DNA from 4 places in the Streptomyces sp. NPDC050658 genome. Region 2 is predicted to be linked to each of the others. Evidence: riboswitches for the same ligand, from Rfam matches in the RefSeq annotation. Region 2 holds a riboswitch; each other region holds the start of a gene.
The links. Region 2 has a riboswitch for cobalamin ahead of ACIBKX_RS19545 (ribonucleoside-diphosphate reductase subunit alpha). Riboswitches for the same ligand answer to the same signal wherever they lie in the genome.
Positions count from the first base shown of each region.

Region 1: linked by a shared signal. The riboswitch ahead of ACIBKX_RS00375 (cobalamin biosynthesis protein) and the one ahead of ACIBKX_RS19545 (ribonucleoside-diphosphate reductase subunit alpha) in region 2 are both predicted to bind cobalamin.
Region 3: linked by a shared signal. The riboswitch ahead of ACIBKX_RS03355 (prenyltransferase/squalene oxidase repeat-containing protein) and the one ahead of ACIBKX_RS19545 (ribonucleoside-diphosphate reductase subunit alpha) in region 2 are both predicted to bind cobalamin.
Region 4: linked by a shared signal. The riboswitch ahead of ACIBKX_RS02580 (ABC transporter substrate-binding protein) and the one ahead of ACIBKX_RS19545 (ribonucleoside-diphosphate reductase subunit alpha) in region 2 are both predicted to bind cobalamin.

Region 1 is NZ_JBITGM010000001.1:66,430-74,004, forward strand. Features, by position in the region: gene ACIBKX_RS00355 (helix-turn-helix transcriptional regulator) at 1-704, shown strand, start outside; gene ACIBKX_RS00360 (hypothetical protein) at 748-1,281, shown strand; gene ACIBKX_RS00365 (hypothetical protein) at 1,214-1,522, opposite strand; gene ACIBKX_RS00370 (DUF397 domain-containing protein) at 1,533-1,733, opposite strand; cobalamin riboswitch at 1,978-2,113, shown strand; gene ACIBKX_RS00375 (cobalamin biosynthesis protein) at 2,221-3,273, shown strand; gene ACIBKX_RS00380 (cobyric acid synthase) at 3,270-4,817, shown strand; gene ACIBKX_RS00385 (putative cobaltochelatase) at 4,834-6,915, shown strand; gene cobO (cob(I)yrinic acid a,c-diamide adenosyltransferase) at 6,915-7,523, shown strand; gene ACIBKX_RS00395 (cobyrinate a,c-diamide synthase) at 7,517-7,575, shown strand, end outside.
Region 2 is NZ_JBITGM010000005.1:264,661-272,235, forward strand. Features, by position in the region: gene ACIBKX_RS19520 (carbon starvation CstA family protein) at 1-436, shown strand, start outside; gene ACIBKX_RS19525 (YbdD/YjiX family protein) at 433-630, shown strand; gene ACIBKX_RS19530 (DUF3311 domain-containing protein) at 751-1,020, shown strand; gene mctP (monocarboxylate uptake permease MctP) at 1,047-2,666, shown strand; gene ACIBKX_RS19540 (hypothetical protein) at 2,810-3,538, opposite strand; cobalamin riboswitch at 3,632-3,763, shown strand; gene ACIBKX_RS19545 (ribonucleoside-diphosphate reductase subunit alpha) at 3,901-6,285, shown strand; gene ACIBKX_RS19550 (ribonucleotide-diphosphate reductase subunit beta) at 6,285-7,307, shown strand; gene ACIBKX_RS19555 (helix-turn-helix domain-containing protein) at 7,551-7,575, shown strand, end outside.
Region 3 is NZ_JBITGM010000001.1:719,706-727,280, forward strand. Features, by position in the region: gene ACIBKX_RS03335 (aldehyde dehydrogenase) at 1-1,254, opposite strand, end outside; gene ACIBKX_RS03340 (DoxX family protein) at 1,376-1,729, opposite strand; gene sigJ (RNA polymerase sigma factor SigJ) at 1,758-2,675, opposite strand; gene ACIBKX_RS03350 (MBL fold metallo-hydrolase) at 2,922-3,971, shown strand; cobalamin riboswitch at 4,035-4,160, shown strand; gene ACIBKX_RS03355 (prenyltransferase/squalene oxidase repeat-containing protein) at 4,283-5,503, shown strand; gene ACIBKX_RS03360 (SCO2322 family protein) at 5,500-6,204, shown strand; gene ACIBKX_RS03365 (energy-coupling factor transporter transmembrane component T) at 6,213-7,454, shown strand; gene ACIBKX_RS03370 (ATP-binding cassette domain-containing protein) at 7,451-7,575, shown strand, end outside.
Region 4 is NZ_JBITGM010000001.1:547,541-555,115, reverse strand. Features, by position in the region: gene ACIBKX_RS02605 (DUF2252 domain-containing protein) at 1-713, shown strand, start outside; gene ACIBKX_RS02600 (asparaginase) at 782-1,750, shown strand; gene ACIBKX_RS02595 (haloacid dehalogenase-like hydrolase) at 1,774-2,907, opposite strand; gene ACIBKX_RS02590 (helix-turn-helix domain-containing protein) at 2,983-3,969, shown strand; gene ACIBKX_RS02585 (VOC family protein) at 3,975-4,457, shown strand; cobalamin riboswitch at 4,465-4,651, shown strand; gene ACIBKX_RS02580 (ABC transporter substrate-binding protein) at 4,744-5,784, shown strand; gene ACIBKX_RS02575 (iron chelate uptake ABC transporter family permease subunit) at 5,781-6,809, shown strand; gene ACIBKX_RS02570 (ABC transporter ATP-binding protein) at 6,806-7,575, shown strand, end outside.

The DNA of each region.
Region 1 (7,575 bases), on a different contig from region 2:
TCAGCCTGTCCGTCACCGATCTGCGCGCGCTGCTCCAGCAGTACGAGGTGTCGGACGCCACGCTCTCCGCGGAGCTGGAAGAGGCGGCTCGCGGGTCCAAGGGAGCCAGCTGGTGGGCCCAGTACAACGACGTGATCGGCCCGCAGTTCAGCCAGTACCTGGGGTACGAGAGCGCCGCCGCGTCCTTTCGCACGTACAACCCGATCATCGTTCCCGGCCTGCTGCAGACGGACGAATACGCGATGGCGCTCCTCGCCCCGCGCGTCAACGAGCAGAAGGCCCGGCGGATCGTAGATCTGCGGACGGCCCGCCAGGATCGCGCCCTGGAGGGCGCGGAGCCGCCGTACACGTTCTTCGTCGTCGACGAGGCGGCCCTGCACCGGCAGGTCGGCGGGCCGCGTGTGCAGCGTGCCCAGTTGCAGCACCTGGTCTCCCTGGCGGACCGTCCGAAGGTCTCCCTCCAGGTGCTGCCGTTCACGGCGGGCGCCCACTACTCCACCCTGAGCAGCTTCATCCTGCTCGGCTTCCTGGACGACGAGGATCTGCTGTACCTGGAGGCCCAGGGGAACCAGTCGATCCGCGACGACCACGAGCTGATCGTGCGTCACCAGGAGTGCTTCGAGTCCCTCCGCGAGATCGCGTACGGCGGGGACAAGGCGATCGACCTGATCAACGAGATCAGGGACGGCATCGACAGCAGCTGATCTGCCGGGCCCGAGGAGCCCGGCGGGAGCGAGGAGGCCGCATATGCCAGCCGCGTTGCGAGAGTGGTGGCGGGGGGTCTTCGCGGCCATCCGGCAGACGCCGTGGCGGAACAGCGGGGACGACGGGGCGCACGGTGCGGGTGCGCCTGCCACGGACCCCTCCGCCGGGGCCACCGCTCCCCGGCGGGCACCGGCCGAGGACCCCTCCTACAACCGGCTCGTGCTCGAAGGGATGGGCGACCCGCTGGGTGCCGTGGTGATGGACATGCTGGACCACAACCGCACCGACGACCAGGCCCGGCTCTTCCGCACCAAGATCCGCAACTGCACCGGCTGCATACTCGTCCTGCTGCTCGCGCTCGCCGGAATGCTCGCCCTGCTCAGCGCCCTCGACCTGACGGCGTTCTGGCTGGTCTTCTCGGTGATCGGCGGGGTCATGACCCCCGTGGTGGCGCTGAGCCGTCAGCTGGCCAGGCTGATCACCGAGACCGGGACGAACCCGCCGACGCTCAGCGACGACCGCCGGGCCGTGGTGCCCGCGCAGCGACCCGATCCGCCTGCCGACGATCGTTCCTGAGCTCGGCGGAACCCCACCAGAGCCCCGCTGACACCGCGGTCACGGAGGCCGCGACACCCCAGGTGGCCAGGCGCGCGGCCGTGCCCTCGACGAGCAGCGCGACCAGCGCGCCCACCAGGGCCGCCGTCGCACCGAGCAGCGCGCAGACCACCACGGCCAGGACGACCGCCGAAGCCTTCCGCTTCCCCCCGTGTCCCCCGCTCACCAGGTGGCGTACTTCGGCGAGATGATGCTCAGTCATCCTTCCCCCCTCACTGTCCCCCTGTGCCGATCACTGCGTTCAGGAACGCTCGCCAGCGCTCAGCAGAGAAGACGACGCGTGGTCCCGACGGGTTCTGCGAATCACGGACAATCACCGCCTCTCGTACGAAGGCGACTTCGACGCAGTCTCCGTCGTGCCCGCTGTGGCTGCTCCTGCGCCACGACCGTCCGGCCCCGTTCTCGTTGCACACGCCGACCTCCCCCTACCGGAGAGCACGTCGCCGCACCATAGTGCCGTGGCCTCGGCCGGCCCAGCGGACCGCCGACAATCACCACAGAACGTCACGACCCGGACCCAAGCACGCTCGGAGCGCTCTCCGGATGTCGTGTTCCAGTCTAGGAAAGTTCAATTTCCGGGCCTAGGGAGATTCCGGCCCCATGTGGGTCTCCGCACACTCTCCCGTCCCAGGTCAACGGCAAGTTGACGGGCGTTGCGCGGCGTGGTGGACTGCCGGAGCCATTACGGCGGCAGCAGAGGAAACCGGTGTGAATCCGGTGCGGTCCCGCCACTGTCACCGGGGAGCGGACTCCCCGGGAGCCAGGAACTCTCGCCGCCGCGTCACGTCGAACCAGGGCGCGGACACCCTGAGTGAGGACATATCGCCATGCGCGGCCGCCCGTTGCCGGTTCCGTCTCTGACGTCGGGGTCCTTCCCCGGCAGCACGACCGGCTGACGCCATGAGTGCCGATCGCGACTTCGCGTACGGCGCCGCCGCCGGACTTCTCGGAGACCTTCTCCTCGGCGATCCTCGCCGCGGGCATCCGGTCGCCGCGTTCGGCCGTGCCGCGGGTGCCGTCGAGCGGGTGCTGTGGCGTGACCACCGCGGGTGGGGCGCGCTGCACACCGCCGTGTGTGCCGGGGGTGCCGCGGGCGCCGCCGCGCTCGCCTCTTGTCTTGTACGCCGTTCCCGTGCCGGATCCGTCGCGCTGACCGCCGCCGCGACCTGGACCGTGGTCGGCGGCACCTCCCTCGGCCGTGAGGCGCGGGCGATCGGCGGGGCGCTCGCCGCGGGGGACGTCGAGCTGGCCCGGGAGCGGCTGCCGCATCTGTGCGGGCGGGATCCGCAGGCGCTCGACGCCGACGGGATCGCGCGGGCCGTGGTCGAGTCCGTCGCCGAGAACACCTCTGACGCCGTGGTCGGGGCGCTGGTGTGGGGGGCGTTGGCGGGGGTTCCGGGGCTTGTCGGGTTCCGGGCCGTGAACACGCTGGACGCGATGGTGGGGCACAAGTCCGCGAAGTACCGGCGGTACGGGTGGGCTTCCGCTCGGCTCGACGATGTTCTGGGGTGGCCCGGGGCCCGGCTCACCGCCGCCCTCGCGGCAGCCGCCGGGGATTCGCCGCGGGGCGCGCTGCGGGCTTGGCGGGATGACGCCGGTCGGCATCCGAGTCCCAACGCGGGGCCCGTGGAAGCGGCCTTCGCGGGGGCGTTGGGCGTACGGCTCGGCGGAACTCTCTCGTACGGGGGTCGAGTGGAGCACCGCCCTGTTCTGAACGGGGGTGGGCGCCCTGTGGCCGTGGCCGACATCGAGCGTGCGGTAAAGCTGTCCCGGCGGGTTGGGGTGCTGGCGCTTGGAGTTGCCATTGCCGCACGGCTGAGCCGGAACCCGGCGACTGGGGCTGTGCCCACCCTTCCCCAAGCTCTCGGCTCCGCTCGACCAGGGGAGGCCCCACTCGCCCTGCGGAACGCCTGCCCACAGCCGAAGCAGCTTAGATCTAGGAGAACCTCATGAGTGGTGGGCTGCTTGTTGCCGGGACCACCTCCGATGCCGGGAAGAGTGTTGTCACCGCCGGGATCTGTCGGTGGCTGGCGCGTAAAGGCGTGTCCGTCGCGCCCTTCAAGGCGCAGAACATGTCGCTCAACTCCTTCGTCACCCGCGAGGGCGCCGAGATCGGGCGGGCGCAGGCCATGCAGGCGCAGGCCGCCCGCGTCGAGCCGAGCGCGCTGATGAATCCCGTGCTGCTCAAGCCGGGCAGCGACCGCAGCAGTCAGGTCGTGCTCATGGGGAAGCCCGTGGGCGAGATGACCGCGCGCGGGTTCTTCGGGGGGTCTGGGGGGTCGTCCCCCGGGGAAAGGCTGCACGGGGGGCGCCGGGCGGCGCTGCTCGACACCGTCGTGGGATGCCTGGAGGAACTTCGGGGCAGCTATGACGCCGTGATCTGCGAAGGCGCGGGCAGTCCCGCCGAGATCAATCTGCGGCGTACCGACATCGTGAACATGGGGATCGCGCGGGCCGCCCGCTTTCCCGTGCTCGTCGTCGGGGACATCGACCGGGGCGGCGTCTTCGCGTCCTTCTTCGGTACGACCGCCCTGCTGAGCCCCGAGGACCAGGAGCTGGTCGCCGGGTATCTCGTCAACAAGTTCCGGGGCGACGTCTCGCTGCTCGAACCGGGGCTCGACATGCTGCACGGGCTCACCGGGCGGCGCACGTTCGGTGTGCTGCCCTTCCAGCACGGGCTCGGCATCGACGAGGAGGACGGGCTCCGGGTGTCCCTGCGGGGCGCCGTGCGGGAGTCCGTCGTCGCGCCGCCGGTCGGCGAGGACGTGCTGCGGGTCGCCGTCTGTGCCGTACCGCTGATGTCCAACTTCACGGACGTGGACGCGCTCGCCGCCGAGCCGGGTGTCGTCGTGCGGTTCGTGGACCGGGCCGAGGAACTCGTCGACGCGGACCTCGTCGTCGTACCGGGCACGCGCGGGACCGTGCGCGCCCTGGAGTGGCTGCGGGAGCGCGGGCTCGCGGACGCCGTCGCGCGGCGCGCGGCCGAGGGGCGGCCGGTGCTCGGGATCTGCGGCGGCTTCCAGGTGCTCGGCGAGCGCATCGAGGACGACGTGGAGTCGCGGGCCGGGGCCGTGGACGGGCTCGGACTGCTGCCCGTGCGGGTGCGGTTCGCCCGCGAGAAGACCCTGGCGCGGCCCGTCGGCGAGGCGCTCGGTGAGCCCGTCGAGGGGTACGAGATCCATCACGGGGTCGCCGAAGTCCTGGGCGGGGAAGCCTTCTTGGACGGCTGCCGGGTCGGCGAGGTGTGGGGCACGCACTGGCACGGCTCGCTGGAGAGCGACGCGTTCCGGCGCCGCTTCCTCGCCGAGGTCGCCCGCGCCGCGGGGCGCCGCTTCGTGCCCGCGCCCGACACCAGCTTCGGCACCCTGCGCGAGGAGCAGCTCGATCTGCTCGGCGACCTGATCGAAGAGCACGCGGACACCGACGCGCTGCTCGGCCTGATCGAGACCGGCGCACCGGCCGGTCTCCCCTTCATCGCACCGGGGGCACCCCGATGACCGTCCTGGAGGCCTTGTGAGTACCCCCTATCCGTTCACCGCGCTCGTCGGCCAGGACGATCTGCGGCTCGCGCTGCTGCTCAACGCCGTGTCGCCCGCCGTCGGCGGTGTTCTCGTACGAGGCGAGAAGGGCACCGCCAAGTCCACTGCCGTGCGGGCCCTTTCGGCGCTGCTCCCGCAGGTGCCGGTGGTCGCGGGCTGCCGCTTCTCCTGCGATCCGGGCGCCGCCGATCCGGCCTGCCCCGACGGTCCGCACGAGGCCGGCGGGGACTCCGTGCGCGACGCGCGGATGGTCGAACTGCCCGTCGGCGCCTCCGAGGACCGCCTGGTCGGGGCCCTGGACATCGAGCGGGCGCTCGCCGAGGGCGTGAAGGCGTTCGAGCCGGGACTGCTCGCCGACGCGCACCGCGGCATCCTCTACGTCGACGAAGTCAACCTGCTGCACGACCACTTGGTGGACCTGCTGCTGGACGCCGCCGCCATGGGCGCCTCGTACGTCGAGCGCGAGGGCGTGTCCGTGCGGCACGCCGCGCGCTTCCTGCTCGTCGGCACCATGAACCCCGAAGAGGGCGAACTGCGGCCGCAGTTGCTCGACCGGTTCGGGCTCACCGTCGAGGTGGCCGCGTCGCGCGAGACGGACCAGCGCGTGGAGGTCGTGCGGCGCCGCCTCGCGTACGACGACGACGCCGAGGGATTCGCCGCGCGCTGGGCCGACGACGAGGCCGCGCTGCGCGCCCGGATCGTCGCCGCCCGCGCGCTGCTCCCCCAAGTCCGGCTCGGCGACGGGGCGTTGCGGCAGATCGCCGCCACCTGCGCGGCGTTCGAGGTGGACGGGATGCGGGCCGACATCGTGATGGCCCGTACGGCGACGGCGCTCGCCGCCTGGGCCGGGCGCGAGGACGTGCTCGCCGAGGACGTGCGGCAGGCGGCGCTGCTCGCGCTTCCGCACCGGCGGCGGCGCAACCCCTTCGACGCGCCGGGCCTCGACGAGGACAAGCTGGACGACACCCTGGAGGAGTCCGCCGACGACGGCGGTGACAGTGGTGACGGGGGCGACGGGAGCGACGACAATCCGGATCCCGACGGGCCCGGCGGGGGCGGGCTTCCGCCGCAGAGCGGTCCGGACGCGCCCGGCTCCCCCGAGTCCCGGCATGACGCGGGGCAGGACGGCGAGTCGGTCCCCGAGCAGCCGAAGGCCCCCGCGCAGGCCTCGGCGCCCGGTGAGCAGCAGGCGGTACGGGCCGCCGAGCCGTTCCGCACGAAGATGCTGAGCGTGCCCGGCCTCGGCGAGGGTGCCGCCGGGCGGCGCTCGCGGGCCAGGACCGAGCACGGCAGGACCACGGGGGCCCGTCGGCCCCAAGGGACGCTCACCAAGCTGCACTTGGCCGCCACCGTGCAGGCCGCGGCCCCGCATCAGCGGGCGCGCGGCCGGTCGGGTGCCGGGCTCGTGGTGCGCAGGGACGATCTGCGGCAGGCGACGCGGGAGGGGCGTGAGGGGAACCTCGTGCTCTTCGTCGTGGACGCCTCCGGGTCCATGGCGGCCCGGCAGCGGATGAGCGCGGTCAAGGGCGCCGTCCTCTCGCTGCTGCTCGACGCCTACCAGCGGCGGGACAAGGTCGGGCTCGTCACCTTCCGGGGCACGGCCGCCGAGGTGGCGCTGCCCCCGACCTCGTCGGTCGACGCGGCCGCCGCGCGCCTGGAGTCGCTGCCCACGGGCGGGCGTACGCCGGTCGCGGCCGGACTGCTCAAGGCGCACGAGGTACTGCGGGTGGAGCGGCTGCGGGATCCGGCGCGGCGGCCGCTGGTCGTGCTCGTGACGGACGGGCGCGCCACGGGCGGTCCTGAGCCGGTGGCCCAGGCGGGGCGCGCTGCGCGGCTGTTCGAGGCCGCGGGGATCGCCTCCGTGGTCGTCGACTGCGAGTCGGGGCACGTGCGGCTCGGCCTCGCGGGGAAGCTGGCCGCCGATCTTGGCGGGACCGCGGTGACGCTGGACGAGCTGCGCGCCGAGTCCATCACCGGGCTGGTCAAGGACGTACAAGGATCGGGATCTCGTACGACTCACATGACTCGTACGACTGGCATGAGGAGCGTCGCGTAATGCCGCAGGGACAGCCGAGTGTCGTGCCGCAGGACGGTCTCACCACACGTCAGCGGCGCAACCGTCCGCTCGTCATGGTGCACACCGGGATCGGCAAGGGGAAGTCGACGGCCGCCTTCGGGCTCGCGCTGCGGGCCTGGAATCAGGGCTGGCCGATCGGGGTCTTCCAGTTCGTGAAGTCGGCGAAGTGGAAGGTCGGCGAGGAGAACGCGCTGAAGGTCCTCGGGGCGTCCGGCCAGGGCGGTTCCGTCACCTGGAACAAGATGGGCGAGGGCTGGTCGTGGATCCAGCGGGCGCCCGCCGAGGGCGAGTTGACCAATGAGGACAAGGCCCGCGAGGGCTGGGAGCAGGTCAAGCGGGACCTCGCGGCCGAGACGTACCAGCTGTACGTCCTCGACGAGTTCGCCTATCCGCTGCACTGGGGGTGGATCGACACGGAGGACGTGATCGAGACGCTGCGGACCCGGCCGGGGCATCAGCACGTCGTCATCACCGGGCGCAACGCCCCCGAGGCGCTGGTCGAGTTCGCCGATCTCGTCACCGACATGTCCAAGGTCAAGCATCCGATGGACGCGGGGCAGAAGGGCCAGAGGGGCATCGAGTGGTAGCTCGGCTCGTCGTCGCCGCGCCGTCGTCCGGGAGCGGCAAGACGACTGTCGC
Region 2 (7,575 bases):
GTCCGGCCGCCTCAAGTGGGCCTGGATCACCGGCATTCCGCTCGCCTGGGACGCGACGGTGACGCTCACCGCGAGCTGGCAGAAGGTGTTCTCCGACGATCCGCGCGTGGGCTTCTTCAAGCAGCGCTCGATCTACCAGGACGCCATCGACGACGGGAAGGTCCTGCCGCCCGCCAAGTCCATGGACGACATGCACACCGTCGTCACCAACTCCACGGTGGACGGCGTCCTTTCGGCGGCCCTCGCCCTGCTGATCGTCATCGTGATCCTCGACGCGGCGCGCGTCTGCGTCCGGCACGTCCGCAATCCGGCGTCCTCGAAGCTGAGCGAGGCGCCGTACGTCGAGTCGAAGCTGACGGCACCGGCGGGCCTGATCGCCACGCCCGAGGAGAAGGACGAGGCGCGGCGTGAGGCGGAACGGGAGCTCACCCCATGACCTGGCTGCTGCGGGGGTTGCGCTGGATGCGTTGGTACGCAAGGGAGTTGACCGACGAATCGGCGTACGACCGGTATGTGGCGCACGCGCGGAAGGAGCATCCGGGGGCTGCCGTGCCCTCGCGGCGGCAGTTCGAGCGAATGCGGACGGACCGCCAGGAGTCGGACCCACGCCAGGGGTTCCGCTGCTGCTGACCGCCGTTGAGCCGACACATTGACCTGTCCGTTATCCGGACAGGGGTTCCATAGATCAAGACTCTCGCTTAGATTTCCCGCACGTTAAAGGTGGGATAAGCGAGGGAGCGGAGCCGCGAAGTGTCAGATGCGCCTGAAGTGAGCAGACCGGTGATCACGCCGGTCCGCGTGGTCATTGCCCTCTGTCTCGTCGCGCCGTTCGTGGCGATGCTCTGGGTGAGCTCCTACGCGAAGGTCGACCCGACCTTCATCGGCATCCCGTTCTTCTACTGGTACCAGATGCTGTGGGTGCTCATATCCACGGCGCTCACGATGATCGCGTACCAGCTGTGGCAGCGTGACCAGCGCGCCCGCAAGGCCGAGCAGGCCCAGGGAGGTGCTGACCAGTGACGACGCTTGCTTCGGGCACAGGTGGCGTGAACGGCGTCGCACTCGCCGTCTTCATCTTCTTCTTCGTCGCCGTGACGGTCATGGGCTTCATGGCCGCGCGCTGGCGCAAGGCCGAGAACGAGCAGAGCCTGGACGAATGGGGCCTGGGCGGACGGTCGTTCGGCACCTGGGTCACCTGGTTCCTGCTCGGCGGCGACCTCTACACGGCGTACACGTTCGTCGCCGTCCCCGCGGCGATCTACGCGGCGGGTGCGGCCGGCTTCTTCGCGGTGCCGTACACGATCCTCGTCTACCCGCTGATCTTCACCTTCCTGCCGCGCCTGTGGTCGGTCTCGCACAAGCACGGCTATGTGACGACCTCGGACTTCGTGCGCGGGCGCTTCGGCTCCAAGGGGCTCTCGCTGGCCGTCGCGGTCACCGGCATCCTCGCCACGATGCCGTACATCGCGCTCCAACTGGTCGGCATCCAGGCCGTGCTCGACGTCATGGGCGTCGGCGGCGGGCCGGACACCAACTGGTTCATCAAGGACCTGCCGCTGCTCATCGCGTTCGCGGTGCTCGCCGCGTACACGTACTCGTCGGGTCTGCGGGCCCCGGCCCTGATCGCGTTCGTCAAGGACGGTCTGATCTACCTCGTCATCGCCGTCGCGATCATCTACATCCCGATCAAGCTGGGCGGGTTCGACGAGATCTTCCAGGCGGCGGGCGACAAGTTCTCGGCGGCCAACGAGGCGGCGGGCAAGCCCGTCGCGGGCCTCGCGCCGGGCGAGGCCGGGCAGTGGACATACGCGACCCTGGCCCTCGGCTCCGCGCTCGCGCTCTTCATGTACCCGCACTCGATCACGGCGACGCTCTCCTCGAAGAGCCGCAACGTGATCCGCAAGAACACCACGATCCTGCCGCTGTACTCCCTGATGCTGGGCCTGCTCGCGCTGCTCGGCTTCATGGCCATCGCGGCCGGGGTGAAGGTGGAGAACGGCCAGCTGGCGATCCCGCAGCTGTTCGAGAACATGTTCCCCGACTGGTTCACCGGCGTCGCGTTCGCCGCCATCGGCATCGGCGCCCTCGTGCCCGCCGCGATCATGTCGATCGCCGCCGCGAACCTCTTCACCAGGAACATCTACAAGGACTTCATCAGGCCGGACGCGACACCCGCGCAGGAGACCAAGGTCTCCAAGCTCGTCTCGCTCCTGGTGAAGGTCGGCGCGCTCGCCTTCGTCCTCACCATGGACAAGACGGTCGCGATCAACTTCCAGCTCCTGGGCGGCATCTGGATCCTGCAGACCATGCCCGCGCTGGTCGGCGGCCTGTTCACGCGGTGGTTCCACCGCTGGGCGCTGCTCGCGGGCTGGGCGGTCGGCATGGCCTACGGCACGCTCGCCGCGTACGGGGTCGCCTCGCCCACGCAGAAGCACTTCGGCGGCTCGTCCGACGAGATCCCCGGCATCGGCGAGATCGGCTACATCGGCCTGACGGCGTTCGTCCTGAACGTCATCGTGACGGTGGTCATGACCTTCGTCCTGCGCGCTGTGAAGGCCCCCGACGGCGTCGACGAGACCTCTCCCGAGGACTACACGGCGGACGCGGGCGACCCGGGCGTCGTCCAGGAACTGCCGAAGGCGACGGCGGGAGCGGGCGGGCACTGAGCCTCTTCTTCGTACGTACGTGATCGCTTCGTACGTACGTGATCGCTTCGTACGTACGTGATCGCTTCGTACGTACGTGATCGCTTCGTACGTACGTCATGCGGGCCGCCGGAGCCATCCGGCGGCCCGCAGCCGTGTGCGCCTCACGAGGCCTTGTACAGCTCCGCGCGCACCCGCTGCACCGCCTTGGCCGCCGAAGAGACCGTCAGGTCCTTGTCGGTGCCCGCGCCGACGATCACGAGGACGCCGCCGACCCGCGCCTCGACCTCGTAGTGCGGGGTCCCGTCGTACTCGTCGCCGCCCGTGGTCCGCGTGGTCTCCAGGATCGCCTCGTCGCCCAGGTCCGGCAGCTCGCGGGCCTCGCGATGCTCCTCGACCGGAGCCGCCTCGGTGTCGACGGTGACGCCGGGGCACGCCGTGTGGAGCTGCCTGCGCAGTTCCACGTACCGCTCGGCCCGCCCGGTCGGCATCGAGACCAGGCTCTGGGTGACGAAGGGGTCCCCGTCGTCGGCGACCGCCCCGGGGAAGCCGCGGATCATGTGTCCGGCGCTGCTCCCCCGCATCGCGAACAGCTCCGCGCGCGCCTTGGCGCCCCGATCGCACGCGCCCCAGTCTCCGCCCCCGTAGTGCTGGTTGAAGCGCCCCACGCCGGCCTCGATCGCCTCCGCCTTCGGGCCGACCGCCCGCGCCGGAAGCAGCGCCGCCTTCAACTCGGCGTCCGTGAACACCTTGCCGGGATCGACGTCGCCGTCGACACCTGCCGCTGCCGTGGGCGCCCGCTTCGGTGCCTCCTGCGCCTCCTGCCCGCCGTCCCCGCACCCGGCGAGCGCCAACAGCAGCACCGCCGCACAGCCCGCACCCCGCCCTCGCACCGCGCCTCCCCCTGTTCGGCGATCAGTTCGGGCGCCACCCTAGGGGATAGCCGCGCCGACACAAGATGTGGGGCTGCCGCTCAGAGCCAGCACAAGATGTATGCTCGTGCTCGCTGCCGCCGCAGGGGAATCCGGTGCAAGTCCGGAACTGTCCCGCAACGGTGTATGAGTACGCATTTGCCGTACTCATGAGTCCGAGGACCTGCCGACAGCGCACCCGTTCCGTCCGGTCCGGGTGCCGACGACGTCCGGGCCTCGTGGAATGGGCTGGTGGACGCGGAACACAGCCCTGTCCGGGGCCGGTCGCCCGTGTGCCCCTCACCCCTCCCCCAGGCTCTGAGCCGAGCGAGGGAGTGCTCCACGTGACCATCGCGCCAGCCGAACCTGCGTCAGCGCAGACCACCGGCGGTCAGCAGACCGCCGACGGACCGGGAACCGCGCTGCTGCGTACCCTGACCGACCTCACCGCCGACCTCCCCGACGCCGACCCCGGCAGGGTCGCCGCCGCCGCGCTGCGCGGCCGGTCCGCCCGGGCCGACGAGGCGGAGCTGCGTACGCTGGCCACCGAGGCGGCCGCGGGGCTCATCTCCGAGGACCCGGCGTACTCCAGGCTCGCGGCCCGGCTGCTCACCATCGGCATCCGCGAGGAAGCGGCCTCGCAGGGCGTGACGTCCTTCTCCGGCTCGATCGCGGTCGGCCACCGCGAGGGCCTGATCGCCGACCGCACCCAGGAGTTCGTGGCCGCGCACACGGCCCGCCTGGACGCGCTGATCGACCTCGACGGCGACGACCGCTTCGGCTACTTCGGCCTGCGCACCCTGCACAGCCGCTACCTCCTGCGCCACCCGATCACCCGGCAGGTCATCGAGACCCCGCAGCACTTCATGCTCCGCGTGGCCAGCGGTCTCGCGGAGGACGGCAGCGACCGCGCCGTGGACGAAGTCGCCGCCCTGTACCGCCTGATGAGCCGACTGGACTACCTCCCGTCCTCGCCCACCCTCTTCAACTCCGGCACCCGCCACCCCCAGATGTCCAGCTGCTACCTCCTGGACTCGCCGCTGGACGAGCTCGACTCGATCTACGACCGCTATCACCAGGTCGCGCGCCTCTCCAAGCACGCGGGCGGCATCGGCCTCTCGTACTCCCGTATCCGCAGCCGGGGTTCGCTGATCCGCGGCACGAACGGCCACTCCAACGGCATCGTGCCGTTCCTGAAGACGCTGGACGCCTCGGTCGCCGCCGTGAACCAGGGCGGTCGCCGCAAGGGCGCCGCCGCGGTCTACCTGGAGACCTGGCACTCCGACATCGAGGAGTTCCTGGAGCTGCGCGACAACACCGGTGAGGACGCGCGCCGCACGCACAACCTCAACCTCGCGCACTGGATCCCGGACGAGTTCATGCGCCGGGTCGCCGCCGACCAGGACTGGTCGCTGTTCTCGCCGGCCGACGTGCCCGAACTCGTCGACCTGTGGGGCGACGAGTTCGACGCCGCGTACCGCGCGGCCGAGGCCGCCGGGCTCGCGAAGAAGACCATCCCGGCCCGCGATCTGTACGGCCGCATGATGCGCACCCTCGCGCAGACCGGCAACGGCTGGATGACCTTCAAGGACGCCGCCAACCGCACCGCCAACCAGACGGCGGAGCCCGGCCACACCGTCCACTCCTCCAACCTCTGCACGGAGATCCTGGAGGTCACGGACGACGGCGAGACGGCGGTCTGCAACCTGGGTTCGGTGAACCTCGGCGCGTTCGTCCTGCCTTCCGGCGAGGGCATCGACTGGGAGCGGCTCGACGCGACCGTCCGCACCGCCGTCACGTTCCTCGACCGTGTCGTCGACATCAACTTCTACCCGACCGAGCAGGCCGGACGGTCGAATGCCAAGTGGCGGCCGGTGGGCCTGGGCGCGATGGGCCTCCAGGACGTCTTCTTCCAGCTGAAGCTGCCGTTCGACTCCCCCGAGGCGCGTGCGCTCTCCACCCGTATCGCCGAGCGGATCATGCTCGCTTCGTACGAGGCGTCCGCGGACCTCGCCGAGCGCAACGGCCCGCTGCCCGCCTGGGAGAAGACCCGCACGGCGCGCGGCGTTCTGCACCCAGATCACTACGGCGTCGAGCTCAACTGGCCGGAGCGCTGGGCCGCGCTGCGGGAACGTATCGCCGCGACCGGCATGCGCAACTCGCTGCTCCTCGCCATCGCGCCGACCGCCACCATCGCCTCCATCGCGGGCGTCTACGAGTGCATCGAGCCGCAGGTCTCCAACCTCTTCAAGCGCGAGACGCTGAGTGGTGAGTTCCTCCAGGTCAACGCCTACCTGGTGGAGGAGCTGAAGCGGCTCGGCGTATGGGACGCGCAGACCCGTGAGGCGCTGCGCGAGTCCAACGGCTCGGTGCAGGGCTTCGGTTGGATCCCGGCCGACGTCCGTGCGCTGTACCGCACGGCGTGGGAGATCCCGCAGCGCGGCCTGATCGACATGGCCGCCGCGCGCACCCCGTTCCTGGACCAGGCGCAGTCCCTGAACCTGTTCCTGGAGACGCCGACCATCGGCAAGCTCTCCTCGATGTACGCGTACGCCTGGCAGCAGGGCCTGAAGACGACGTACTACCTGCGCTCGCGCCCCGCCACCCGCATCGCCCGCGCGGCCGGCGGCTCGAACGCCACCACCGCCCCCGTCCCCCAGCAGGTGACCGACCCCGACGCCGTCGCCTGCTCCCTGGAAAACCCCGAGTCCTGCGAGGCCTGCCAGTAATGAGCAACACGACCAACAGCGAGAAGAACCTTCTCGACCCGGGCTTCGAGCTGACTCTCCGCCCCATGCGCTACCCCGACTTCTACGAGCGCTACCGGGACGCGATCAAGAACACCTGGACCGTCGAGGAGGTCGACCTCCACTCGGACGTCGCCGACCTCGCCAAGCTCTCGCCCGGCGAGCAGCACATGATCGGCCGTCTGGTCGCGTTCTTCGCGACGGGTGACTCGATCGTCTCCAACAACCTGGTGCTCACGCTCTACAAGCACATCAACTCCCCCGAGGCGCGGCTCTACTTGAGCCGTCAGCTCTTCGAGGAGGCCGTGCACGTCCAGTTCTATCTGACGCTGCTCGACACCTATCTGCCCGACCCGGAGGACCGCGCCGCCGCGTTCGACGCGGTCGAGGAGATCCCCTCCATCCGCGAGAAGGCCGAGTTCTGCTTCAAGTGGATGGACTCGGTGGAGAAGCTGGAGCGCCTGGAGACGCAGGCCGACCGGCGCCGCTTCCTGCTCAACCTGATCTGCTTCGCCGCGTGCATCGAGGGCCTCTTCTTCTACGGTGCCTTCGCGTACGTCTACTGGTTCCGCTCGCGGGGTCTGCTGCACGGACTCGCGACCGGCACCAACTGGGTGTTCCGCGACGAGACGATGCACATGAGCTTCGCCTTCGACGTGGTCGACACCGTCCGCAAGGAGGAGCCGGAGCTCTTCGACGACGCGCTCCAGACGCAGGTCACGGACATGCTCAAGGAGGCCGTCGAGGCCGAGCTGCAGTTCGCGCGCGACCTGTGCGGTGACGGCCTGCCCGGCATGAACACCGACTCGATGCGCGAGTACCTCCAGTGCGTCGCCGACCAGCGGCTTCAGCGGCTCGGCTTCGCGCCGGTCTACGGCTCGTCAAACCCGTTCTCGTTCATGGAGCTCCAGGGTGTCCAGGAGCTGACCAACTTCTTCGAGCGGCGCCCGTCGGCCTACCAGGTCGCGGTCGAGGGTTCGGTCTCCTTCGACGACGAGTTCTAGACCGTCCGGCTTCCGTGGGCTGCGTGGGGCGCGGGGGGCCTCGCGCAGCTCACGGTCGATGCGGCGGTCGTGGACGTGCCCGACGAGGGACGGGGCGGCCAGGAGGAGGAAGACGGCCAGGGCGGTCACGTATCCGAGGAATGTGTTCATGTCCTCACTGTCGTCCGCGCCGGACCATCGCGTCAGTGGCAGTACTGCCACACACCGTCGACTTACTGCCAAGGGCGCGGCACACTGGCGTACATGCTGAAGAACGTTGCCACTGTGC
Region 3 (7,575 bases), on a different contig from region 2:
GACGCTGCCGCTGAGCCCGTAGTCGGAGTCGTTGGCGATCTTCACGGCCTCGCTCTCCTCGCCGTACGGCAGAAGGCAGATGACCGGGCCGAAGATCTCCTCGCGGGCGATGCGCATCGAGTTGTCGACGCCTCCGAAGAGCGTCGGCTCGACGTACCAGCCCTGGTCGAGTCCGGCCGGACGGCCGCCGCCCGTGAGGATCTTGGCGCCCTCCTCCTGGCCGATGCGGATGTAGTCGAGGGAGCGCTGCTGCTGGCGTTTGGCGACCAGCGGGCCGAGTTCGGTCTCCGGGTCGAGCGGGTCGCCGACCTTGAGCGCACAGGCCGCGGCGGCGAAGGCCTCGGCGAACTCGTCGTAGCGGGAGTGCGGCACGAGGATGCGGGTCTGGGCCACGCACGCCTGGCCGTTGATCATCCAGGCGAAGGGCACGATGCCCGCGACGGTGCTCGCCGCGTCGGCGTCCGGCAGGATCACCGCGGCCGACTTGCCGCCCAGCTCCAGGGTCACGCGGGTGAGGTTGCGGGCCGCGACCTCCATGACCCGCTTGCCCGCGGCGACCGAGCCGGTGAACGACACCTTGTCGACGCCGGGGTGCGCGACGAGGTACTCGGAGACCTCGCGGTCCGCGGAGATGACGGAGAGCACGCCCTGCGGCAGCCCCGCCTCGGTGGCGATCTCGGCGAGGATGTACGCGTCGAGCGGCGCTTCCGGCGAGGTCTTGAGGATGACCGGGCAGCCGGCCAGGAGCGCGGGGGCGAGCTTGGCGGCGGCGGTGAACTGCGGGACGTTCCAGGGGACCACGGCCGCGACGACACCCACCGGCTCACGCCGTACGAGGATCTTGCCGAGCGCCCCGTCGCGCGCCTCCTCGTAGGTGAAGTTCCGGGCGACGGTGAGCGCCGAGTCCCAGACCATCATCGCGGCGAGGGCCTGCACCATCACGCTGGAGGTGTAGGGGGTGCCGTTCTCGGAGGAGATCACGCGGGCGATCTCCTCGTGGCGTACGGCGATCGCGTCCTTGATCTTCGTGATCACCTCGATCCGCTCGTCGAGGGTCATCCGGGGCCAGGGGCCCTCATCGAACGCCTTGCGCGCGGTGGCGACGGCCCGGTCGACGTCGGCGGGCGCGGCGTGCGGCACCCGGGCGAAGACCTGGCCCGTGTGCGGTGAGACCACCTCGATGACGTCCTTGCCGAGGGGGTCCACCAGCTCCCCGCCGATGAACAGCTGTCCGTGTTCCACGAGCTCGGTCATGGCTGACTGCCTCCTGCGGGGTTCCGCGGTACGGGCACGCTTTCTGACACTTCCTCAGAATGGCTTCGCAGAACTGATACCAGTTCTACTTCGAGGAGTCCACGGGGATGTCACGGCGGCGTCAGATCCCCCGGTGGGCGACTCCGACGAGCAGGGACGCGAGGGCCAGCGACCAGAAGGCGAGGGGGAATTGGAGCGTGTACACCCGCGCCCGCAGATGGCAGAGGACGGCGCCGGTGAAGTAGAGGACGAGCCCGACCCCGGCGGCCACGCCGATCCACGGCACGGCGAAGCCCGTCAACAGGCCGACACCACCGGCGAGTTTGAGATGGCCGAGCGGGAAGAGCCAGGAGCGCGGGACGCTGACCGCGTCCATGTTCGCGAGGACCTGGGGCGAGCGGACGTAGTCGACGCAGGCGGCCCAGAAGTTGGCGGCAGCGGTCAGCAGGGTGACGGTGACGTAGGCGACGAACATGAATGGCTCCGGTGCGGTGCGGGGACGTTCAGGTGAGGTGGGCGAGCTTGTCGGGGTTGGTGACGTTGTAGAGGCCGCACACCTGCTCGCCGTCCGGTGCCAGGTCGAGGACGAGCACGGCGAACGGGGCGCCCCCGTCGAAGAGGACCACCGAGGGGTCGCCGTTGATGTGGCAGTACCGGATGTCGGCCCCCGCCGTCCGGTGCGCGGCCCGCTTCAGGAGCAGCTCGGTCACCTTGCCGCTGCCGTGCACCGGGCGCGGTCCTGCGGCCGGCGCCTTGCCCCCGCCGTCGACCCAGAGCACGACGTCCGGCGCGAGCAGCCGCAGCAGGGTCTGCGCGTCCCCTTCGGCGACCGCCTCCGCGAACCGCCGGGTGACCTCGGCGCGGCGGCGCGCGTCGGCGTGCCCCTCGGGGCGCCGGGCCCGCACGTGTTCGCGGGCCCGGTGGGCGAGCTGCCGCACGGCGGCCGGGGTGCGGCCGATGATCCCGGCGGTCTCGGTGTGCGCGTACCCGAAGACCTCGTGCAGCACGAACACCGCGCGCTCCAGCGGCGAGAGGGTCTCCAGGACCACGAGGAGGGCCATCGAGACGGACTCGGCGCGCTCGACCGCCTCGGCGGCGTCCGGCACATGGCCGGGGTCGACGGCGCCGGTGAGCAGCGGCTCGGGGAGCCAGGGGCCGATATAGGTCTCGCGGCGCCGGCTGATGGCCGCCTGCCGGTCGAGGGCCTTGTTCATCGCGATGCGTACGAGATAGGCGCGCGGGCTCTCGATCGGCCGGGCGTCACGGGCCGCGTGCCGGGGCGCCCAGGCGAGCCAGGTCTCCTGGAGGACGTCCTCGGTGTCGGCGACGGTGCCGAGCATGTTGTAGACGAGGGAGAACAGCAGCTCGCGGTGGTCGACGAAGGCGCGGGTCGCGTCGTCCGCCTCGGAAGTGCCGGACATGTGGGTCTCCTCTTGTCTTCTCTGCGGAGCCCTGTTCATGTCTTCTCTCGCGGGGCTCTGTGTCCTAGGACTCCGCGGGGCGGTCCGGGTGTGACATCGGGTCCGCCGAATGTGACCGTCGCCTCACTTCCGTCTGCCGCCGCCAAGCTCCCTGACGAAACAGTCGACTTGGGCGATCATTGGAACTAGTTCTAGTTACGGCGACACAGAGCCGCCGCAGAGAGCCATGGAGAGATGAGGCGCCCGATGACGCAGGTGACCGATCCGCAGGTGACCGAGCACGGCGGTGGCGTATGGAGCGTCAAGGTCCCCATCCCCGACAACCCCCTCGGCTTCACCCTGGTCCATCTCCTGGACACCGACGGCGGGCCCGTCCTGATCGACACGGGCTGGGACGACCCGACGTCCTGGGACACCCTGGCCGCCGGTCTCGCCGCGTGCGGTACGTCCGTGGAGGCGGTGCACGGCGTCGTCATCACCCACCACCACCCCGACCACCACGGCCTGTCCGCCAAGGTCCGCGAGGCCTCGGGGGCCTGGATCGCGATGCACGAGGCCGACGCGGCGGTGGTGCGGCGCACCCGCTCCAACCCCTCGGAGCGCTGGTTCGACTACATGGCGCGGAAGCTGACGGCCGCGGGCGCCCCCGCCGAGCACGTCGCCCCGCTGCTCGCCGCGCGCGACGCGGGCCGCGCACCGAGGCTGCCCGGCCTGCAGCCCGCGCTCCCCGACCGGGACATCACTCCGGGCGAGCTGCTCGAACTGCCGGGCCGCAGGCTCCGCGCGATCTGGACGCCGGGCCACACCCCCGGCCACGTCTGCCTGCACCTGGAGGAGGAGCACCCGGCGGGGCTCGCGGGCAACGGCCGCCTCTTCTCCGGCGACCATCTGCTCCCCGGGATCACCCCGCACATCGGCCTGTACGAGGACCCGGACGACGACACGGTGACGGACCCGCTGGGCGACTACCTCGACTCCTTGGAGCGGGTCGGCCGCCTGGGTCCCGCCGAAGTGCTGCCTGCCCACCAGCACACGTTCACCGACGCACCGGCCCGCGTCCGGGAGATCCTGGCCCACCACGAGGAGCGGCTGAACGACCTGCTCGCCCTGCTCGCCGACCCCCTCACCCCCTGGCAGCTCGCCGAGCGCATGGAGTGGAACCGCCCCTGGGCCGAGATTCGCTACGGCTCGCGCAGCATCGCCGTGTCGGAGGTGGAGGCGCATGTGCGGCGCCTGGTGAAGCTGGGGCGCGCGGAGGCCGTGGGGAACGATCCGGTGCGGTACGTGGCGGTGTGAGGCCGCCGCGGTGTGGCGCGGGCCCCGGGCGCCCAGGGTCACTCGCGCTACGGGCCGGTAGAGTGAGCCCGTCGTCATCATGCCCGTACAGGGGGAAGCCGGTGCGAATCCGGCGCTGACCCGCAGCCGTGTAACACCGCCCCAAAGCGGTGAACAGCCGGAATGCCCGGTACGGAACATGACCGGCTCGCCTCATCGGACCCCCCGATGAACGGCACCGTCGAGGTATACGGAGCCGGAGCCGCCCGGAGCCGTGCCCGTCGCGCGCCCGTGCTGCCCCGCTCCCCGCAGGGAGAGGCACCCGCCGCATCATGAACGTTCGCCGCAGCGCAGCGGTCCTGGCCGCCGTCGCCGTGTTCGGTTCGGCCGCCGCCCCGGCCGCCTTCGCGGACACCGCGAAGCCGTCGCCCTCCGCCAAGCTGCCCTCCGGTCTGTACGGCGACAAGGACCCCAAGTTCGACGGGGTGTTCCGGCAGTCGTACGCCCTGCTCGCCCAGGACTCGGCCGGGGTGAAGCCCGCCGACAAGTCCGTCGACTGGCTCACCGGCCAGCAGTGCGCGAGCGGCGGCTTCGCCGCGTACCGCGCGGACGCGGGCGAGCCCTGCGACTCCAAGACGATGGTCGACACCAACGCGACCGCCGCCGCCGTGCAGGCGCTCACCGCGCTCGGCGGTCAGGACAAGGCCGTCAAGAAGAGCGTCGGCTGGCTGAAGTCCGTGCAGAACAAGGACGGCGGCTGGGGCTACAGCCCCGGCATGGACTCCGACGCCAACTCGACCGGCATCGTGATCGGCGCGCTCACCGGCGCGGGCGAGAAGCCTCAGTCGGTGAAGTCGCAGGACGGCAAGTCCCCGTACGACGCGCTGCCGAAGCTCGCCATGGACTGCGGCAAGGACGGCGGCGCCTTCGGCCTCGCCGACATGAAGACCGGCAAGCTCGCGCCGAACGCGGACGCGACGGCGGCCGGTGTGCTCGGCGGCTACGGCCGGGGCCTGGTCGTGGCCCCGTCCAAGGCGACGAAGCCCGCGTCCCCGAAGTGCACGGAGGCGAAGACCGCCGAGCAGGCCGCGTCGAACGGCACCGGCTACCTCCTCAAGACCCTCGCCAAGACCGACGACCACCTGATGTCGGCGATGCCCGGCGCCAAGGCCCAGCCCGACTACGGCAACACCGCGGACTCCGTGCTCGCGCTCGCCGCGGCCGGTCAGCCGGAGCAGGCGAAGAAGTCGGCGCAGTGGCTGGCGGAGAACTCCGCGGACTGGGCGAAGACGTCCGGCCCGGCCGCCTACGCCCAGCTGATCTTCGCCGCCCACGCCTCGGGCCTCGACGCGCGCGACTTCGGCGGCGCGGACCTGGTCAAGCAGCTCAACGCGCAGGGTCCCGCCCCGCAGGCCACCGAGGAGCCGGGCGACAAGAAGAAGGACGACGACAACGGCGGCGTCAGCGTGTGGTGGATCGTCGGCGTCGGCCTGGTCTTCGGCGCGGGCATCGGCTTCCTCTTCAGCGGCCGCAACAAGAAGCAGCAGCTGTGACCCGTCCCCGTCCGCACCGCCCCGTACGGCTCGTCGTCGGGGCGGTGCTCGCCGCGCTCCTCGCCCCCCTGTTCACGGTCGTCGCCGCCGCGCCCGCACAGGCCGCCGGCTACCGCTACTGGTCCTTCTGGGACCGGGACGGCTCGACGTGGACGTACGCGAGCCAGGGTCCGAGCACCGCGCGGCCCGAGGACGGGGCCGTGCAGGGCTTCCGGTTCTCCGTGTCCGAGGACTCGAAGGACGCCGCGAAGCCGCGCGGCGCCGCCGACTTCGACACGATCTGCGCCAAGACCCCGGCCGAGGACGGTCACAAGCGCGTCGCGCTCGTCATCGACTTCGGTACGCCGGGTGACGCGCCCGGCGGCGAGACCCCGCCGAAGCCGCGGACCGCGTGCGCGCGCGTCGCGGACGACGCGACCAGCGCGGACGCCCTCGCCGCCGTGGCCAAGCCGCTGCGCTACGACAGCAACGCGCTGCTGTGCGCCATCGCCGGCTACCCGAAGTCGGGCTGCGGCGAGCAGGTCGCGGGCGACGGCGGGGCGGACGGCGGGGCCGAGAAGAAGCCCACCGCCGCCGAGTCCGGGGCGTCCGACGCGACAGACGGCTCCGGCGGTCCTTCCGTCGGTCTGATCGCGGGTGTCGCGGCCATCGCCCTGCTCGGTGCCGCCGCCGTCTGGCAGGCCCGCCGCCGCCGCGGCTGAACCGCACGATGACCGGTCCCGCGAGTGCCTCCCCCGGCGTGCTGAAGAGACGTCTCGCCCCCGCCGCGCACCGGAGCAACGCGCTGCATCCGGGCGCCTGGTGGGTCTGGGCGCTCGGCCTCGGCACGGCGGCGTCCCGGACGACGAACCCGCTGCTCATCGGGCTGCTGATCGGCGTCGCGGGATATGTCGTGGCGGCGCGGCGGACGTCCGCCCCGTGGGCGAGGTCGTACGGCGCGTTCGTGAAGCTGGGTCTGGTCGTGATCGGCATCCGGCTGGTCTTCGCGATCGTCCTCGGCTCGCCGATCCCCGGTACGCATGTCGTCGTCACGCTCCCCGAGGTGCCGCTGCCCGACTGGGCGAAGGGGGTGCGGATCGGCGGCCGGGTGACGGCCGAGGGGCTGCTCTTCGCGCTCTACGACGGCATCCGGCTCGCGGGACTCCTTGTCTGTGTCGGCGCCGCGAACGCGCTCGCCAGCCCGTCCCGGCTGCTCAAGTCACTGCCGGGGGCGCTGTACGAGGTGGGGGTCGCCGTCGTCGTGGCGATGACGTTCGCGCCGAACCTGATCACCGACGTGCAGCGGCTGCGGGCCGCGCGGCGGCTGCGCGGACGGCCGGACAACGGGATCAGGGGGCTGCTCCAGGTGGGGCTCCCGGTCCTGGAGGGCGCCTTGGAGCGCTCGGTCGCGCTGGCCGCCGCGATGGACGCACGCGGTTTCGGGCGGACCGTGCCCGTGCCGGCGGGGGTGCGCAGGGCGACGGCCGTGCTGACCCTCGGCGGTCTGATGGGCGTCTGCGTGGGAACGTACGGGCTGCTGACCGAGCAGGGCGCCTCCTACGGGCTGCCCGCCCTGGCCGCCGGAGTGCTCGCCGCGCTCGCCGGACTCCGCCTCGGCGGCCGCCGCTCCGTGCGCACCCGCTACCGGCCCGACCCGTGGGGCGTGCGCGCCTGGCTGGTCGCCGGGTCCGGGATCGCGGTGGCGGCCCTGACGATCTGGTCCGCGTCCCAGGACTTCGCGGCGCTGCACCCCGGAGTCGTCCCGCTGGTCGCCCCGACCCTGCCGCTGCTGCCCGCGGCGGCGGCGCTGCTCGGCCTGCTGCCGGCGTTCGTGGCGCCGGTGCCGTCGGAGGGGGCGGCGACTCCGGCACCCGTACCCGCCTCCGGGGAGCCGGTCCCCGCACCGAACACGTCGCCCGCCGCCTGGCGGACGCCGCTGTCCAAGTCCGTACCCCCCGAGGAGCCCTCATGATCCGCTTCGAGGACGTCTCGGTGACCTACGAGGGGGCGGCGGGGCCCACCGTCCAAGGGGTCGATCTCGCCGTGCCGGAGGGCGAGTTGGTGCTCCTCGTCGGCCCCTCCGGAGTCGGCAA
Region 4 (7,575 bases), on a different contig from region 2:
TGCGGGCGCTGGGGAAGCTGACCGAGGAGGTGGACGGGCAGCGCCGCATCGTCCAGGATCCGCCGCTGCTCGAACCGGTGGGCGTGCCCGACATGGCGGCGCTGCGGAAGATCTTCGGCGACTACCGGTCCACGCTCTCCGAGGAGCGGCGCCTCCTCCTGGACCGGTACCACTTCGTCGACGCCTCGCGGAAGGTGGTCGGGGTGGGCAGCGTCGGCACCCGCTGCTTCATCGTGCTGCTCGCCGGGCGGGACGCGGGCGATCCGCTGTTCCTCCAGATCAAGGAGGCGATGCGGTCGGTCCTGGAGGAGCATCTGCCGCCGGGCCCGTACCGGCACCCCGGTCACCGGGTGGTGTCGGGACAGCGGCTGCTCCAAGCGGCGGGCGACATCTTCCTGGGCTGGATGACGGGCCCGCAGGGGCGGGCCTTCTACTGGCGCCAGCTGCGGGACATGAAGGGCTCGGCGGACGTGACGGCCATGAAGCCCTCGGAACTCACCTCCTACGCGGCCCTGTGCGGCACGGCCCTCGCCCGAGCACACGCCCGCTCCGGCGACCGGATCGCGATAGCGGCATACCTCGGCGGTTCCGACACGTTCGACCGCGCGATAACGGACTTCGCCCTCCGATACGCCCTCCAGAACGCGGAGGACCACGCGGCACTGGGGGAGGCGATTGCTTCGGGGGTGGTGGGGGCGGTGACGGGGGTGTAGGCGGGGCGGCCGGCTCTTCCGGGTGGGCGGGTTTCGGGAAGGGGCGGGGTTGGGGGAAGAATCCCCGCATGGCCAACACCGTCACCCTCTTCACCCTCGGCGGCACCATCTCCGCGCAAGGCGGCGGGAGTTCACCCAGGCTCACCGGGCGGCAGCTGCTCGCGGGAATCGCGGACGTGGACGTCGAGGTCCACGACTTCCGGCGGCTGTCCAGCTCCTCCCTCACCATCGAGGACATCGCCGCCCTCGGCGCACACGTGGACGAGGCGACGGCCAAGGGCCACGGCGTGGTCGTCGTCCAGGGCACCGACACCCTGGAGGAGACCGCCTTCCTGCTCGACCTCATCTGTACGCCCCGCCCCACCACCCCCATCACCGTCACGGGAGCCATGCGCCGCCCCGACCTCCCCGGCGCCGACGGCCCCGCCAACCTCGCCGCGGCCATCGCCGTGGCCGCGACGCCGGACTGCGCGGGCCTCGGTGTGCTCGCCGTCATCGCCGACGAGATCCACGCCGCACGCCACGTACGCAAGACGCACACCACGTCGCCGTCGGCCTTCGCCTCCCCGGGCGCCGGCCCGCTCGGCAGGGTCGTCGAGGGAACACCCCGCATCCACCTCGCCCCGACACGCCCCACCGTCGGCCGCCCCCTCCGCCTGCGCGACCCGGAGGTCAGGGTCGCGCTGCTCACGCTCTCCATGGGCGACCGGGGCGAACTCCTCGAAGCGGTGGACGCCTGCTTCGGCGGCCTCGTCGTCGCCGCGTTCGGCGCGGGCCACGTACCCGACTGGCTGGTCGAACCGCTCGCCGGGCTGGCCGCACGGATCCCGGTGGTCCTCGCCTCCCGCACCGGCGCGGGCCCCCTTCTCAGCCACACCTACAAGGGCCCCGGCTCCGAGCACGACATGCTGGAGCGGGGCCTGATCCCGGCGGGCCCGCTGGACGCCCCCAAGGCCCGGCTCCTGCTGCACGCCCTGCTCGCGGACGGCGCCGACCACCGCCAAGTGGCCGACGCCTTCGCCGAGTCGACCCGCTGAACGGGTCCGCGCAAGAGCCGCCCTCAGCCGATCTGATCCGGGGTGACCGTCAGCCACCGCTTGTCGGCGGTCACCTTCTGGCCCAGCTCCCGCTGCCGCTCCGCGTTCTTCCGCTTCATCTCGTCCAGCTGCTTCATGTACGCGTCCTTGCGGTTGACCCAGACCCGCGCCCCGCCGTGCGCCACGTCGGCGGAGTGGAACAGCATGGGCCCGTCGCTCGCCGGGGTGTCGCCCGCCACCAGGACGGGCTTGCGCCACTCGTCGATGTACGTGCTGATCGCCGCCGGCTTGCCCTGGAACCAGGTCAGCGGCGCCCACAGGTTCGGCGTCAGCTCACGCCCCGCCAGCTTCTTCGGGTCGAAGCGGCCCTCCGCGATCTCCTTGCGGGAGCTGGTGACGTCCCCGGTCCTGCGGTCCTTGAGCTGCAGGCCCACACCGATGACGTTCTCGGGCTTCACGTCGTACCCGTACTTGGGGTCCGCGAGGACCATTCGCACCAGGTCCTCGCTGGCCGCGCTGACCACGTACACCTCGATGCCGTGCGCGCGCAGCGTCTTGTAGAGCTCCTGCATGCCGGTGAAGAACTCGGGCGCCTCGACCTCGGTCTTCGTCAGCTTCCCGTCCTCGTAGTACTCGGCCGGGATCGGCTTGTCGTACGCGAGGAGGTCGTCGACGTACCCCTTGAGCTCCTTGAGCGTGAAACCGGAGAAGATCTGCGCGGCCCACGGATAGCAGACCTGGTCGTCGACCTCGCAGAGCCGGTTGTAGTAGCTGTACAGGCTCTCCTTGTGCTGCGCCGTGTCCTTGAAGGGGATGACCTTCAGCGACGGGTCCATCGACTTGCGGGTCAGCACCCCCTTCATCTCCAGGAACGGCAGCAGCGACTCCTCCAGGTCGTTGCGGTACGTCGTGTTGTCCGCGTCGAACACGGCGTACGCACCCTTGTGCTCGTTCTCGGCGATGACCTTGCCGAGCTTCGCCGCCACCGGCTTGGGCCAGTGCTTCAGCTCGCCGGCGGTCCGCGCGGAGGTCTCCGCCGCGGTGGCCTCCGCGCCCGGCCAGAGCGCCGTCCCCGCGAGTACGGCCGCGGTGAGCGCGCCCGCCGTGCCGAGCAGCGCGAGCTTGCCCTTGGTCGTCACTGCCGTCCTTGCTGCCATGTCTTGCCCCCTGAGAGCGGTCCGCGCCCCGTCCGGAGCGGCGGGTCATCGTACGGGGCCGGACCGTGGATTCCCATGATCGACATCACCGCGCGCGGCGGGCATGGAGCGGCCCCGCGCGGGGTAGCCGCACCGAACGTCCAGGACCCGCGCGCGGGCCGCGTCCATCGCATACTGGGACCCATGGAGACCGCCTCCGGGCAGAACGCGTCCCGCGAGTTCGTGCGGGCCGTCCCACGGCTCGACGGCATGGTCGTGTCCGCGGTCGGCTACCGCACCGCGGCCGAGCGGCCGGGCCTGCACCGAGGCGTACCGTCCCCGTATCTGACGCTGATCTTCTCCCTGGACGGCCCGGTCGTCGGCGGCGCCACCCCCGAGCAGGCGGGCGGCGCCGACGCCTGCCGCACGGACATCGTCCTCGGCGGACTGCACCAGAGCCCGGCGTACGTCGTCAGGCCCGAGCACGAGGCGGGCATCCAGCTCGCCGTCCATCCGCTCGCCGCCCGCGCCCTGTTCGGCGTCCCGGCGGCCGAACTCGGCGGCGACCTGATCACGTCCGGCGCGGAGGTGATGGGGCGGAGTGCCACCGAGGTCCGGGAGCGGCTGTGCGGGCAGGGCGGCTGGGAGGAGCGGTTCGCGGCGCTGTCCGGCTATCTGCGCCGGTGCGCGGCCTCCGACGACGGGGGATCCGTACGTCCCGAGGTCGCCGAGGCCTGGGCCTGGCTGGCCAGACACCGGGGCGCGGGCACGATCGGCGGTCTCTCCCGGCACGTCGCGCTCAGCGAGCGCCGACTGACCGCGCTGTTCCGCGCCGAGACGGGCGTGACCCCGAAGCAGGCGGCCCGCCTGATGCGCTTCCAGCGGGCCCGCACCGCGATCGTCCGCTCCGTCGCCGCGGGTGCCGCGCCCGATCTGGCGGGGGTCGCCGCCGACTGCGGCTACTACGACCACTCCCACCTCGTACGGGACTTCCGGCAGTACACCGGCACGAGCCCCACCGGCTGGGTGGCCGAAGAGTGCCGGAATATCCAAGCCGGGAGCCACGGCGGGGGCGAAGAGTAGGAGCCATGGACACCACTGAGAACGCCACTGAGAACACCACCGAGAACACCACTGAAGACCGGCAGCCCCGGTCCGCCTCCGCCGAGCGCTCTCCGGACGTCTGGCCGACGCTCCAGGCCCATGACGCACCCGCCCTGATCGACTTCCTCGTCGGCACCGTCGGCTTCCTGCGCACCGCCGTATACGAAGACGGCGACAAGGTGGCCCACGCCGAGCTCGACTGGCCCGAGGGCGGCGCGATCATGCTCGGTTCGTACGACGAGACGTCCCAGGACTGGTGCCTGAAGCCGGGCACCTTCGGGGCGTACGTCGTCACGGACCACGTCGACGACCTGTACCGGCGGCTCACCGACGCCGGAGTGAAGATCATCCGGGAGATCGAGGACCAGCCGTACGGCAGCCGGGAGTTCGCGATCGCCGATCCCGAGGGCAACAAGTGGTCCTTCGGGACCTACCGGGGTGCCCCGAGGCCCCAGAAGGCGCCCTGACCTCGCGTGGTAACTTGCGCAAGCCAGTCAACCCACACCAGGGCCAGGGAATCCGGTGCGAATCCGGAACTGACGCGCAGCGGTGAGGGGGAACGGGCGGGGCAACGGCCACTGGGCGTCCGCGGACGCCTGGGAAGGCGCCCCGTCCGGCCGATCCCCGAGTCCGAAGACCTGCTGGCACCTCCGTCCGCGCACCGGGCGGCGGAGGTGACGAAGCAGGCCAGGCTCCGCGTATGAGCCGTGAGACTCAAGGGATCGTGTGTCCTCCACAGCCCGTCAGGTACGTGTGTCCTCCACCGCCCGTCATGTGCGGATATCCGGCGTCCTGGCCGTTTGCCTCGCCCTCACCCTGACCGCCTGCGGCGGCGGCTCCTCCGCGACGTCGGACGGGAAGAAGGCCGCCGGCTATCCGCTGACGCTCACGTCCTGCGGCAAGAAGTCGGAGCTGAAGGCGCCGCCCCGGCGGGCCGTCTCCCTGGACCAGGGCTCCACGGAGATCCTGCTCTCCCTCGGCCTCGCGGACCGCATGGCCGGCACCGGCACCTGGACCGATCCGGTGCTCAAGGGTCTGGAGAAGGAGAACGCGAAGGTCGAGCGGCTCTCCGACCGTTATCCCTCCTTCGAGAAGGTCCTGGACAAGGAGCCGGACTTCGTGACCGCCTCCTTCCTCGCGACGGTCGGCAAGGGCGGCACCGCCGACCGCGCCAAGTTCGCCGAACTGGGCGTCCCCTCCTACGTCTCGCCCACCGACTGCGCGGGCAAGGACAACACCGGCGACGGCGACGGCAGCCGCGTCAAGGCGCTCACCATGGACACCGTCTACGGCGAAGTGCGCGACCTGGCGCGGGCGTTCGGGGTGGAGAAGCGCGGCGAGCGTCTGGTCGCCGACCTGAAGGCGCGGCTCGCCAAGGCCAAGAAGGGCATCGACGCCTCCGACGCGACGCTCCTCTACTGGTTCTCCGACTCCAAGGCCCCCTACATCGCGGGCTGCTGCGGCGCCCCCGGCATCATCACCCGCGAACTCGGCGCGAAGAACGTCTTCGACGACACCCGCGAGGAGTGGCCCCAGATCAACTGGGAGACCGTGGCCGACCGCGACCCCGACGTCCTGGTCATCGGCGACCTCACGCGCAAGGCGCAGAGCGCCGAGTCCGCGAAGAAGAAGATCGAGTTCCTGGAGTCCAACCCAGTCACCAAGAACCTGACCGCCGTGAAGAAGAAGCGGTACGTCCTGCTCAGCGGCCAGGCGATGAACCCCACGATCCGTACGGTGGACGGGGTGGAGCAAGTCGCGGACGCGCTGCGCGAGTTCGGGCTCGCGAAGTGAGGGCCGCCGCCGCGGGCGGCGGGGTGCTCGCCTGGGGAGCGGGTGTGGCGGCGCTCGTGCTCTCCGTGGCGGTCACCGTCACCATCGGCCCCGCCGACATCTCCGTACCGGACGTGTTCTCGGCCGTCATGGCGCACCTCGGCGGCGGAGAGACGGGTCTGACGCCGATCCGGGACGGCATCGTCTGGAACCTGCGGATGCCGCGCACGCTGCTCGCGGCGGTGTGCGGCGCGGGGCTCGCGGTGTGCGGGGCGGTCCTGCAGTCGCTGCTGCGCAATCCGCTGGCCGACCCGTTCGTGCTCGGCGTCTCCTCCGGGGCGTCCACGGGGGCGGTCGCGGTGGTCGTCCTGGGCGTCGGCGGGGGAGTCGTGTCGGTCTCCGCGGGGGCCTTCGCCGGGGCGCTGTGCTCGTTCGCCCTGGTGCTGCTGCTCAGCCACGCGCTGGGCGGGAGCGCCGACCGGGTCGTGCTCTCCGGGGTGGCGGCGATGCAGCTGTTCTCCGCGCTCACCTCGTTCGTGGTCCTCACGGCGTCCGACGCGGAGACGACGCGCGGGGTGCTGTTCTGGCTGCTCGGCTCGCTCAGCGGGGTGGGCTGGACCGACGTATGGATCGGCTCGGCGGTCCTCCTGGTGACGCTCGCCGTGTGCCTGACGCAGGCCCGCACCCTGGACGCGTTCGCGTTCGGCCAGGACGCGGCGGCCACCCTCGGCGTCCACGTGGCCCGCACCCGTCTCATCCTCCTCACCGCCACGGCCCTGCTCACGGCGGTCCTGGTCAGCAGCGCGGGCGCGATCGGCTTCGTGGGCCTGGCCCTGCCGCACGCGGCCCGCGCGGTGGTCGGACCGGGGCACGCCCGGCTGCTCCCGGTCACGGCGCTCGCGGGGGCGGTGCTCCTGGTCTGGGTGGACACACTGGCCCGTACGGTCCTGGACCCGCAGGAGGTGCCGGTGGGTGTCGTCACGTCCCTCATCGGGGTCCCGGCGTTCGTCCTCGTCCTCTACCGCACGCGGAAGGCGATGACATGAGGTCAGACGGCGAGGGCCTGCGGGCGGACCGGGTCAGTCTGCGGGCGGGCGGCCGGCTGATCGTCGACGGGGTGAGCATCGCTCCGCGGCCCGGCGCGACGGTGGGCCTGCTCGGCCCCAACGGCTCGGGCAAGTCCACCCTCCTGCGCCTGCTGTCCGGCGTCCTGTCCCCGGCGTCGGGCGTGGTCACCCTGGACGGCAGCCCGCTGCCGGAACTCGGCCGCAGGACCGTGGCGCGCAGACTGGCCGTGGTCGACCAACACGCCGACACACAGGTCGAACTGACGGTACGTGATGTCGTACGTCTGGGCCGTGTCCCGCACCGCAGGGCCTGGTCGGCGCCCGCCGCGCGGGACGACGAGGCGGTCTCCGATGCGCTGGCCCGCACCGGCCTCGCCGACCGCGCCGCCCAGTCCTGGCACACCCTCTCCGGCGGTGAACGCCAACGCGTCCAGATCGCCCGCGCCCTGGCCCAGGAACCCCGCGAACTCCTCCTGGACGAGCCCACCAACCACCTCGACATCCAGCACCAGCTGGACCTCCTCGCCCTGGTGACGGACCTGCCCGTGACCACGGTCGTCGCGCTGCACGACCTCAACCTGGCGGCGATGTTCTGCGACCACCTCCTCGTCCTGCACGAGGGCACCGCCCATGCGGCGGGCACCCCGGCGGAGGTGATCACCGAGGAGCTGATCGCGAAGGTGTACGGGGTACGGGCGGTGGTGACGCGGGAGCCGGACGGCGCGGGTCCGGACGCCCGGCCGTC